One region of the Rhodoplanes sp. SY1 genome, then DNA from elsewhere that is predicted to be linked to it. Evidence: predicted binding sites of a transcription regulator. Region 1 holds the regulator's gene; the other holds the start of a gene.
The links. Region 1 encodes LexA, which represses DNA repair genes until DNA is damaged. Its sites were predicted from a motif close to TGTTCNNNNTGTGTTCNG; they were not measured.
Positions count from the first base shown of each region.

Region 1 (5,538 bases):
CCTGACGCGGCCGATCAAGAAATGGGCGGCCGGCGCCGCGCTCGTCGCGGCGGCCTTCTACCTGATCCTGTCGGGCGCCGAGGTCGCGACCCAGCGCGCCTTCGTGATGACGGCGATCGTGCTGTTCGGTGTGATGCTCGACCGCCGCGCCGTCACGCTGCGCACCCTCGCCGTCGCGGCCCTCGCCGTGATGCTGCTCACCCCCGAGGCGGTCGTGCATCCGAGCTTCCAGATGAGCTTTGCCGCGACGCTGGCGCTCGTCGCCGTCTACGAGAAGGGGCTGCCGTGGCTCGCCGCGGCGCCGCGAAGCCGGCTCGCCGCGCGGCTGGCGCTGTGGGGCGCCCGCGAGGTGGTCGCCTTGCTCGTCGCCTCCCTGGTCGCCGGGCTCGCGACCACGATCTTCGCGGCCTATCACTTCCACCGCGTCGCGCCCTACGGCGTGCTCGCCAATCTCGGCGCCATGCCGGTGGTCTCCGGCTTCGTGATGCCGGTCGGGATCGTCGCGCTCGTCGCCATGCCGTTCGGCTTCGACGGTCCGCTGTGGCGCCTGATGGGCGCCGGCATCGACTGGATGACGGTCGTGGCCCAGTGGGTCGCGGCGCTGCCGGGCGCGGTCGGCCGCGTGCCGGCCTTCGGGGCCGACGCGCTCCTCGTCGCGACCGCCGGCCTCGTCGTCGTGGCGCTGCTGCGCACGCCACTGCGGTGGACGGGCGCAGTCCTGCTCGGCGTCGCCATGCTGCTCGCCGGTGCTTCGGAAAAGCCCGACGTGCTGATCGCGCCGAGCGGCGAGGCGGTGGCGGTGCGCGGCGCCGACGGCCGACTTACGGTGCTGCGCATCGGCAGCCTGAACTTCGCGGCGCGCGACTGGCTCTCCGGCGACGCCGACGCGCGCCCGCCCGATGGACCCGACGTCGCGGCGGGCTTCGCCTGCGATCCGTCCGGCTGCGTCGCCCGCCTGTCCGATGGCGCGGCCGTCGCGGTGGCCCGCACGGCCGAGAGCTTCGCCGACGACTGCGCCCGCGCGGCCCTGATCGTCGCGCTGCGCGATCCGCCGGAGGGCTGTCGGGCGACCGTGATCGACCGCGCCATGCTGAAGGACACGGGCGCGCTGGCGCTGCGGCGGACCGGGGATGGCTTCGCGGTCACCCGCGCCCGCGCGCCGGGCTACGACCGTCCGTGGTCGCCGACGCCGACCGCCGCGGCTCGGCCCGCTGTTCCTTCTGCCGGCGGCACGGCCGCAGGCGCGTCCCGCTCGGCTCCTCCGCCCGATGCCACCCCGGCGATCGAGGACATCGAGCCGGACTGAGCGTTGCTCCGCCGCTCAGTACCGCCGCATCAGGCCGACCAGCTTGCCCTGGATGCGCACCCGGTTGGGGGGGAGGATGCGCACCTCGTAGGAGGCGTTGGCGGGCTCCAGCGCGATCGAGGCGCCGCGGCGGCGGAAGCGCTTGAGCGTCGCCTCCTCCTCGTCGACCAGGGCGACGACGATGTCGCCCGTGTCGGCGTTCTCGGAGCGGCGGATCAGCGCGATGTCGCCGTCGAGGATGCCGGCGTCGATCATCGAGTCGCCGCGCACCTCGAGGGCAAAATGGTCGCCGGCGCTCAGAAGCTCGGGCGGGACGTTGATGATCGAGCTCTTGGTCTGGATCGCCTCGATCGGGGTGCCGGCGGCGATCCGGCCCATCACCGGCACGGCGACGGGGCGCGCCGTGTCCTCGTCCTGCGGCTGCGGGGCGGGCGGCCGGACCCGGCCGAGATTGCCCTCGATGACGCTCGGCGTGAAGCCGCGGGCGCGCCCGCCCGCCATGACGCCGTGGCCGACCGACTCGGGCAGCTTGATCACCTCGATGGCACGCGCCCGGTTGGGCAGGCGGCGGATGAAGCCGCGCTCCTCCAGCGCCGTGATCAGGCGGTGGATGCCGGACTTGGAGCGCAGGTCGAGCGCGTCCTTCATCTCGTCGAAGGAGGGCGGCACGCCGCTTTCCTTCAGGCGTTCGTGGATGAACCGCAACAGCTCGAACTGCTTCCGCGTCAACATGCGTCGTCCCCCGGGGCTTGCTCGGGCAGTGCATCGCAGCCGCCTAAACAAATCATGAACATACCCTATATGTTCGGCATGTGTTCTGCAACCTTTTAATGGTGGCCGGGGGAATCGACGGGTCGCGGCGAATGTTGGTTAGCCCTAAGGAGCGGTTCGCGCGAGCAAAACCGGCGCGGGCCGCTCCCGCCGCCGCGCCGCACGGACGCGCAGCGCGGCCCGGCCGCTCAGGCCGGCAGCCGAATCACGCGGCACGGTCCGCCGGCCGCGACGGCCGGCGCGTGCGGCGGCCGCATCAAGAGGCCGTCGGCGAGGCCGAGCGGGGCGAGCAGCGAGGAGTCCTGATCCGTCACCGGCGTCGCGACGAGTCGCCCCTCGGCATCGCTCGACAGCGTCGCGCGCAAGAAATCGGCGCGCTCGTCGTTGGCTTTCAGGTCGGCGCCGGCGATCGCCGGCTCGTCTGCGATCGTGAGATCGGCGCGGCCCTGCAGGCGGCGCAGCAGCGGCACCAGGAACAGCACCGCGGTGACGAAGGACGACACCGGATTGCCGGGCAGGCCGAGCACGTGGATGTCGCCGAGGCGGCCGCTCATCAGCGGCCGGCCGGGCCGCATGGCGATCTTCCAGAACGCGAGCTGCATCCCCTCGGCCGCCAGCGCCTTCTGCACCAGATCGTAGTCGCCGACCGAGGCGCCGCCGGTGGTCACCAGCACGTCGACGCCTTCTTGGCGGGCGCGCCGGATCGCCGCGACGGTGTCGTCCAGCCGGTCCGGCGCGATGCCGAGATCGATCGTGGCGGCGCCCTCGTGGCGGGCCAGCGCCGCGATGGCGAAGCCGTTCGAATACACGATCTGGCCCGGGGCGGGCGAAGTGCCGGGCGGCACCAGCTCGTCGCCGGTGGCGAGCAGGCCGACGCGCGGCCGGCGATGCACCGGCACGGCCGCGTGGTTCATGGCGGCGGCGAGTGCGAGGTCGCGCATCGAGAGGCGGCGGCCGGCGCGCAGCAGCACGGTGCCGGTCGAAAAGTCGCGGCCGCGGTTGCGGACGTGACGGCCCAAGAATCCGGCGGCGGCCGAGACGGTCACGGTGTCGCCGTCGCGGGTGGCGTTCTCCTGGACCACCACGGTATCGGCGCCCGCCGGCATCACGCCGCCGGTGAAGATGCGGGCCGCTTCGCCTTGGCCGACCGCACCGTCGAACGGCCGCCCGGCCGGCACCTCGCCGATCACCCGCAGCCGGGCGCCGGGCGCCGTCACGTCGGCGAACCGCACCGCGTAGCCGTCCATGGCGGAGACGTCGTCGGGCGGCTGGGTGCGCAGCGCCGTGAGATCCGCGGCGAGCACGCGGCCGTGCGCGTCGCCGACCGGCACGCTCTCGGCCGGCAGCGGCACGGCGCGCTCCAGCACCCGCGCGAGGGCCTCGGTGACCGACAGGGGAGCGGCCATCAGGCGTCTCCGCCGCCGCCGGCGGCCTGGCCGGTGCCGGGCTGGTCGGCGCGGTAGTGGCCGGACTTGCCGCCCTGCTTCTCGAGGAGGCGCACGCCCTCGATGCGCATGCCGCGCTCCACCGCCTTGACCATGTCGTAGATGGTCAGGCACGCGACCGACACGGCGGTCAGCGCCTCCATCTCGACGCCGGTCTGGCCACCGACCTGGACGGTCGCGGTCACGCGCAGGCCGGGTAGCGCGGGCTCGGGCGTGATCTCCACCTCGGCCTTGGTGATCATCAGCGGATGGCAGAGCGGGATCAGCTCGTGCGTCCTCTTCGCCGCCATGATGCCGGCGACGCGGGCGACGCCGAGCACGTCGCCCTTCTTGGCGTCGCCGCGCAGCACGAGGTCGAGCGTCGCGGCCGTCATCACGACGCGACCTTCGGCGACGGCGACGCGCTTGGTCGAGGCCTTGTCGGAGACGTCGACCATGCGGGCCTCGCCGCGCGCGCCGATATGGGTGAGCTGCGGCTCGTCGGTCATGCGGGGGGTCCGGGTTGGTTCGCCGAGCAGTGTCGTTGCGGGGCGGGGGATCACTCGGCGGCCGGCGCGGCGGCGCCGCGGCCGAGCAGGGTGCGGGTCGCCGCCGTCACGTCGTCCTGGCGCATCAGGCTCTCGCCGATCAGATAGGTCGAGATGCCGACGCGCGCGAGCCGCGCGAGATCGGCGGGCGTGAAGATTCCGCTCTCGCCGACCAGCACGCGGTCCTTCGGCACCAGCGGCGCGAGGCGCTCGGAGACCTCGAGCTTCGTCTCGAAGGTCTTGAGGTCGCGGTTGTTGATGCCGACGAGCCGGGACTTCAAGCGCAGGGCGCGCTCCAGCTCGGCCTCGTCGTGCACCTCGATCAGCGCGTCCATGCCGTGCTCGGCCGCGGTCTCCTCGAGGTCGCGGGCGGTGCGGTCGTCGACGGCCGCCATGATGATCAGGATGCAGTCGGCGCCGAGCGCCCGCGCCTCCACGACTTGATAGGGGTCGTAGAGGAAGTCCTTGCGGATCACCGGCAGGGCCGTCGCGGCGCGGGCCGCGATCAGGTGGTCGGGGCGGCCCTGGAAGCTCGGGCCGTCGGTGAGCACCGAGAGGCAGGTCGCGCCGCCCGCCTCGTAGGCGCGGGCGAGCGCCGGCGGGTCGAAGTCGGCGCGGATCAGCCCGCGCGACGGGCTCGCCTTCTTGATCTCGGCGATGAGCGCCGGCTGGTGGCGCGCCAGCCGCCGCTCGATGTCGCGCAAAAAGCCGCGCGGCGGCGTCGCCGCCTTTGCCACCTCGGCCACGGCCGGCCAGGGATGCGCCTTCTTGGCGGCGGCGATCTCGGTGCGCTTGTAGGCTTCGATCTTCTGCAGGATGTCGGCCATCGGGCTCACGCGTCCCCTTCGGTCATTCCGGGGCGCGGGCAGAGCCCGCGAACCCGGAATCCAGACACGACCAGACAGGCCCGTTTCCGGGCTGGATTCCGGGTCTCGGCGGCTGGCGCCGCCGCGCCCGGAATGACGGAACCGAATGCCATCGGGCTCACGCGTTCGACACGGCGATCAGCCGGCCGAGGCTGCCCTCGGCGGCGCCGGTGTCGATCGACTGGGCCGCGAGCGCGACGCCGCTGGCGAGATCGGCGGCCTTGCCGGCGACGACGAGCGCGGCGGCCGCATTGAAGATCGCGACGTCTCGGTACGGCCCCTTGCGGCCCTCCAGCACGCCCTTGAGCGCGACCGCGTTGGCGGCGGCGTCGCCGCCGCGCAGCGCCTCCGGGGCGGCGCGGGCTAGGCCGACCTCCTCGGGCGTGATCTCGAAGGTCGTGACCGTGCCGGTCTCCAGCGAGGCGACCGCGGTCGGCCCCGCGATGGTGATCTCGTCGAGCCCGTCGGAGCCGTGCACGACGAGGGCGCGCTCGGAGCCGAGATTCTTCAAAACATGGGCGAGCGGCTCGACCCACTGGCGCGAGAACACGCCGACCATCTGTCGCTTCACGCCGGCCGGGTTCGACAGCGGCCCGAGCAGGTTGAAGATCGTGCGGGTGCCG
Region 1 is NZ_JBEOMB010000025.1:23,136-28,673, reverse strand. It holds gene ABTU92_RS08375 (ComEC/Rec2 family competence protein) at 1-1,306, shown strand, start outside; gene lexA (transcriptional repressor LexA) at 1,322-2,038, opposite strand; gene glp (gephyrin-like molybdotransferase Glp) at 2,266-3,483, opposite strand; gene moaC (cyclic pyranopterin monophosphate synthase MoaC) at 3,483-4,010, opposite strand; gene trpC (indole-3-glycerol phosphate synthase TrpC) at 4,061-4,876, opposite strand; gene trpD (anthranilate phosphoribosyltransferase) at 5,034-5,538, opposite strand, start outside.

Region 2 (5,538 bases), on a different contig from region 1:
GGACCGGGCGATGATCTACGTGAAGGGCGGCGTCGCGTTCGTCGACGTCGAGACCGCGATCGGCGCCACCTTCCCGGCTACCGTTCCGGGCGGGCCGGCCGCGGCTTTCGCCGGCGCCGTCTCGGACACCATCGCGACTTGGACGGTCGGCGGCGGCATCGAGTGGGCCTTCGACATGAACTGGAGCATCAAGGCCGAGTACATGTATATCGGCCTCGACGAGACCCAGACGCTGTGCGGAGGCGGGGTCGTCGTGCCGACGACCACCTGCTTCAGCAACGACATCGGCGGCATCCACACCGCCAAGGTCGGCCTCAACTACCGCTTCGGCGGCGGCGCCCCGCTGGTCGCGCGCTACTGACCGGCGGCGCCGCGGAGCTTCGCGACACCGAACGTCCCGATCCCGAAGGGTCGCCACGCCCCGCTCCGCGACACCGAACCGCCACGACGGAACCAAGGCCCCGGGCACGCCCGGGGCCTTTTCGCGAGACCGGTCCCGGATGGTGGTGTCGCAGCCGCGGCAGGCCGCGAACATTTCGGTGGCGCCTGGCGCCTGCGGAACGATCGACGCCCGGTCGGGCTCGGTCGCCGCGCCTAGTCCAATCGGTATCGCCGATCCCCAAAGTCTTGTCCCGATGAGATTCTTGTTCTTTCAGTGCGACCCGGCGGGCTAGCCGTATGAGTGCACGGTCAACAATCGATGCACTCGAGGTTGTGGCGTAAATGTCACCATCCACAACCTGAATCGCGATACGGTACGGCATCGCTTCAATGAGAGGGGGGTTCTCCATGAAGAAGCTTCTGCTGGGTACGGTCGCTCTGATCGCGATCGCCGGGACTGCGAGCGCCGCCGACCTTCGGATGCCCGTGAAAGCTCCTCCGGTCATCGCTCCGGTGTTCTCGTGGACTGGCTGCTACATCGGCGGCTACGTCGGCGGCGCGTGGGCTGGAAACGACGCTGCCGCTTACGACTACGGTGTGTCGGGCGTCGCGAACGGCTTCGCCAATTCGGCCTACAATAACTTTTACGATCATGGCTGGTCGTACAAGCACGATTCGAGCTTCATCGGTGGCGGCACGGTGGGCTGTAACTGGCAGCCGGTCGGTTCGCCGTGGGTGCTCGGCCTCGAAGGCGAGATTGGCTACATGAGCATCTCGGGGTCCGCTATCGATCCCGTTGCGCGGAACGCCGCTGGCCTTGGCTTGGACACCGTTGCGAGCAGCAAGATCGGTGACTGGTACGGCATGATCACTGGCCGGCTCGGCTACGCGTTTGATCGCGCGCTCATCTATGTCAAGGGCGGCGTGGCCTTTGTGGATACCGAGTGGTCGGTGGTTGACGGATGCACGACCGGGACTTGCAGCCCGTGGACAGTCAATGCCGGTGGCAGTTCCACCAAGGCAACCTGGACGGTCGGCGGCGGCCTCGAGTATGCGTTCGACATGAACTGGAGCATCAAGGCCGAGTACATGTTTATCGGCCTCGACGAGACCGAAACCAGCTGCGGCACGGCCGTCGGGCCGACGGCGAACCCGTTCTGCTTCAGCCACGACCTGCCCGGCATCCACACCGCCAAGGTCGGCCTGAACTACCGCTTCGGCGGCGCGCGCTACTGATCGCCGCGCTCTGACGGCTGCTCCGGTCCCAGTGGGAGCCCCGAACCTCGGTTCGGGGCTTCTGCTGTTTCGGGGGGCTGTTTCGGGGGGCCCGCCCCAATGAACCACCGCTGGACCGCGCCGGCGGCGCGATCGTATCGCCGTCGAATGCGATCGCTGTTGACAACCGCCGGGGTGCTGGCGAAACCGCTCCGTTCTCATTAAGTTCTGGTGCGCGGCGCGACGGCCGGCCTTCCGACCCGGGCTTCGCGCACCATATCCTGCACGTCGCAGCGTGCAGATCCTCGCGTGAACGTCTCCACCCCCGTGGGCCGGGTTCCGTACCGCCCGACACTGACCGAACCCGGTGACCGATGGCCGATCTGTTCGACAAGCCGCGCCGCCCCGACGGGCGGGTGATCTCCATCCGCGGCGCCCGCGAGCACAACCTCAAGAACGTCGACGTCGACCTGCCGCGCGACAAGCTCGTCGTCTTCACCGGCCTGTCGGGCTCGGGAAAATCGTCGCTCGCCTTCGACACCATCTATGCCGAGGGGCAGCGCCGCTACGTCGAGTCGCTGTCGGCCTATGCGCGCCAGTTCCTCGAGATGATGCAGAAGCCGGACGTCGACCAGATCGACGGCCTCTCGCCCGCCATCTCGATCGAGCAGAAGACCACCTCCAAGAACCCGCGCTCGACGGTCGGCACCGTCACCGAGATCTACGACTACATGCGCCTCCTGTGGGCGCGGGTCGGCGTGCCCTACTCGCCGGCGACCGGCCTGCCGATCGAGAGCCAGACCGTGTCGCAGATGGTCGACCGGGTGATGGCGCTGCCGGAGGGGACGCGGCTCTATCTGCTGGCGCCGCTCGTGCGCGGCCGCAAGGGCGAGTACAAGAAGGAGCTGGCCGAGCTCCTCAAGAAGGGCTTTCAGCGGGTCAAGATCGACGGCGCCTACCACGAGATCGCCGCGGCGCCAGCGCTCGACAAGAAGTTCAAGCACGACATCGACGTGGTGGTGGACCGCATCGTCGTGCGCCCCGACATCGCGACGAGGCTCGCCGAATCCTTCGAGACGGCGCTTAAGCTCGCCGACGGCATCGCCGTGGTGGAGTTCGCGGACAAGCCGCCCGCTGCACTGCCGGTGGCCGCATCCTTCGAGACGCGCTCTTCGAGCGCTCCTCAGGATGAGGGGCGGGGTGGGAGCGACGGGAAGCGCGGCAAGAAGGCCCTTTCCCCTCGTCCTGAGGAGGCGCGAAGCGCCGTCTCGAAGGACGCGGCCGAGGCGCCGGCCAAGAGCGGCGACGCCAAGACGACCAAGCTCGCCGCGGCCGCGGCCTCGGACGCCAACCGGCTGGTGTTCTCCGAAAAGTTCGCCTGCCCGGTGTCGGGCTTCACGATCTCCGAGATCGAGCCGCGGCTGTTCTCGTTCAACTCGCCGCACGGCGCCTGCCCGGCCTGCGGCGGCCTCGGCCTCGACCAGAAGATCGACCCCGACCTCGTGGTGCCGGACCGCGGCGTGTCGCTCAAGCGCGGCGCCGTCGCGCCATGGGCGAAGTCGTCGTCCCCCTATTACGGGCAGACGCTCGAGGCCTTGGCGAAGCACTACCGCTTCACGCTCGACACGCCGTGGAAGGATTTGCCCAAGCGCGCCCAGGAGGCGATCCTGTACGGCTCCGGCGAGGACGAGATCAAGTTCGTCTACGACGACGGCATGCGGGCCTACACGACCCACAAGCCGTTCGAGGGCGTCGTCAACAATCTGGAACGGCGCTGGCGCGAGACCGACAGCGAGTGGGCGCGCGAGGAGATCTCGAAATATTTCACCGCCATCCCGTGCGCCTCGTGTGACGGTCACCGGCTGAAGCCCGAGGCCATGGCCGTGAAGGTCGACGGCCTGCATATCGGCGAGGTGTCGGCCCTCTCGGTGCGGCGCGCCGGCGCGTGGTTCGCGGCCCTGCCGAACAAGCTCAACGCCAAGCAGATCGAGATCGCCACCCGCATTCTCAAGGAGATCCGCGAGCGCCTCGCCTTCCTCAACGACGTGGGCCTCGACTATCTGACGCTGGCGCGCGCCTCCGGCACGCTGTCGGGCGGCGAGAGCCAGCGCATCAGGCTCGCCTCGCAGATCGGCTCCGGCCTCACCGGCGTCCTCTACGTGCTGGACGAGCCGTCGATCGGCCTGCACCAGCGCGACAACGCGCGGCTGATCGAGACACTCAAGCGACTTCGCGACCTCGGCAACACCGTGATCGTGGTCGAGCACGACGAGGACGCGATCCGCACCGCCGACTGGGTGCTCGACATCGGTCCCGGCGCTGGCATCCACGGCGGAAAGATCGTCTCGCAGGGCACGCCGGACCAGCTGATGGCCGACCCGAAGTCGGTGACGGGCCAGTACCTCACCGGCGCGCGATCGATCCCGATCCCGCCGCGCCGGGGGCCGGACTCCCGGCGCGTCGTGCGCGTCGTCGGAGCGCGCGGCAACAACCTGAAAAACGTCTCGGCCGACATCCCGCTCGGCCTGTTTACCTGCATCACCGGCGTCTCGGGCGGCGGAAAGTCGACGCTGCTAATCGATACGCTGTTCAAGGCCGTCGCCCGAAAGCTGCACGGGGCCGCCGAGGCCCCTGCCCCGCACGAGCGCATCGAGGGGCTGGAGCACATCGACAAGATCATCGACATCGACCAGTCGCCGATCGGCCGCACGCCGCGCTCGAACCCGGCCACCTACACGGGCGCGTTCACGCCGATCCGCGAGTGGTTCGCCGGGCTGCCGGAGGCGAAGGCGCGCGGCTACGAGCCCGGGCGCTTCTCGTTCAACGTCAAGGGCGGCCGCTGCGAGGCCTGCCAGGGCGACGGCGTGATCAAGATCGAGATGCACTTTCTGCCGGACGTCTACGTCACCTGCGATGTGTGCAAGGGCAAGCGTTACAATCGCGAGACGCTCGACGTCACGTTCAAGGGCAAGTCGATCGCCGACGTGCTCGACATGACGGTCGAGGAAGGCGCCGAGTTCTTCAAGGCGGTGCCGCGGGTGCGCGAGACTCTCAAGACGCTGCATCGCGTCGGGCTGGACTACATAAAAATTGGCCAGCAGGCGACCACGCTGTCAGGTGGTGAGGCGCAACGCGTGAAACTCGCCAAGGAGCTGAGCAAGCGCGCGACGGGCCGCACCCTGTATATCCTCGACGAGCCGACGACGGGCCTGCACTTCCAGGACGTCGAGAAGCTCTTGGAAGTGCTGCACGAGCTGGTCGCCCAGGGCAACACGGTCGCCGTGATCGAGCACAATCTCGAGGTGATCAAGACCGCCGACTGGATCATCGACCTCGGCCCCGAAGGCGGCGACGGGGGCGGCGAGATCGTCGCGGTGGGAACGCCCGAGGACGTGATCAAGGAGAAGCGGAGTTACACGGGGCAGTTTTTGAAGCCGGTGCTGGAGCGCAAGCCGGTCTCGACCGGTGCGACAGCGACGGGGCGCGGCGCGGCCGCCGCGGGGAACGGACGGCGGCGGAAGGGCGCGCAGGCGGCGGAGTGAGCGTCTTCGTAGCCCAGGACGAACCAAACGATACTCGGGGGCGGCTTCGCGTTACAACTTCTAGAAGAGTTGTCGGCATTGGGCTAACATCGTCCAGGTCTATCAAGGTCGAGCACCATGACCGACTACGTGACCCGCACCGAGTTCGAGCAGCTCGCCGCACGCGTCGACATCGTCGAGCGCGAGGTCGACGGCGAGAAGATGGTGACCCGCCATGTGCTCACCGAGACGCGCCGCAACTCCGACGATCTCGCGGCCATCAAGACGCGCCTCGACCGGATGGAACTAAAGCTCGACGACCTCGGCCGGAAGGTCGAGGAGGTCGCCGGGGAGCTGAACGGGAAAGTTACAAGTATCGACGGCAAGATCTCCGGCCTCGCCGCCACCCTGCCCGGCCTGA
Region 2 is NZ_JBEOMB010000082.1:80,637-86,174, reverse strand. It holds gene ABTU92_RS20405 (outer membrane protein) at 1-361, shown strand, start outside; gene ABTU92_RS20400 (outer membrane protein) at 790-1,617, shown strand; gene uvrA (excinuclease ABC subunit UvrA) at 1,971-5,138, shown strand; gene ABTU92_RS20390 (hypothetical protein) at 5,256-5,538, shown strand, end outside.
Region 2: the regulator LexA is predicted to act here: its motif matches at 1,810-1,827, upstream of uvrA (excinuclease ABC subunit UvrA).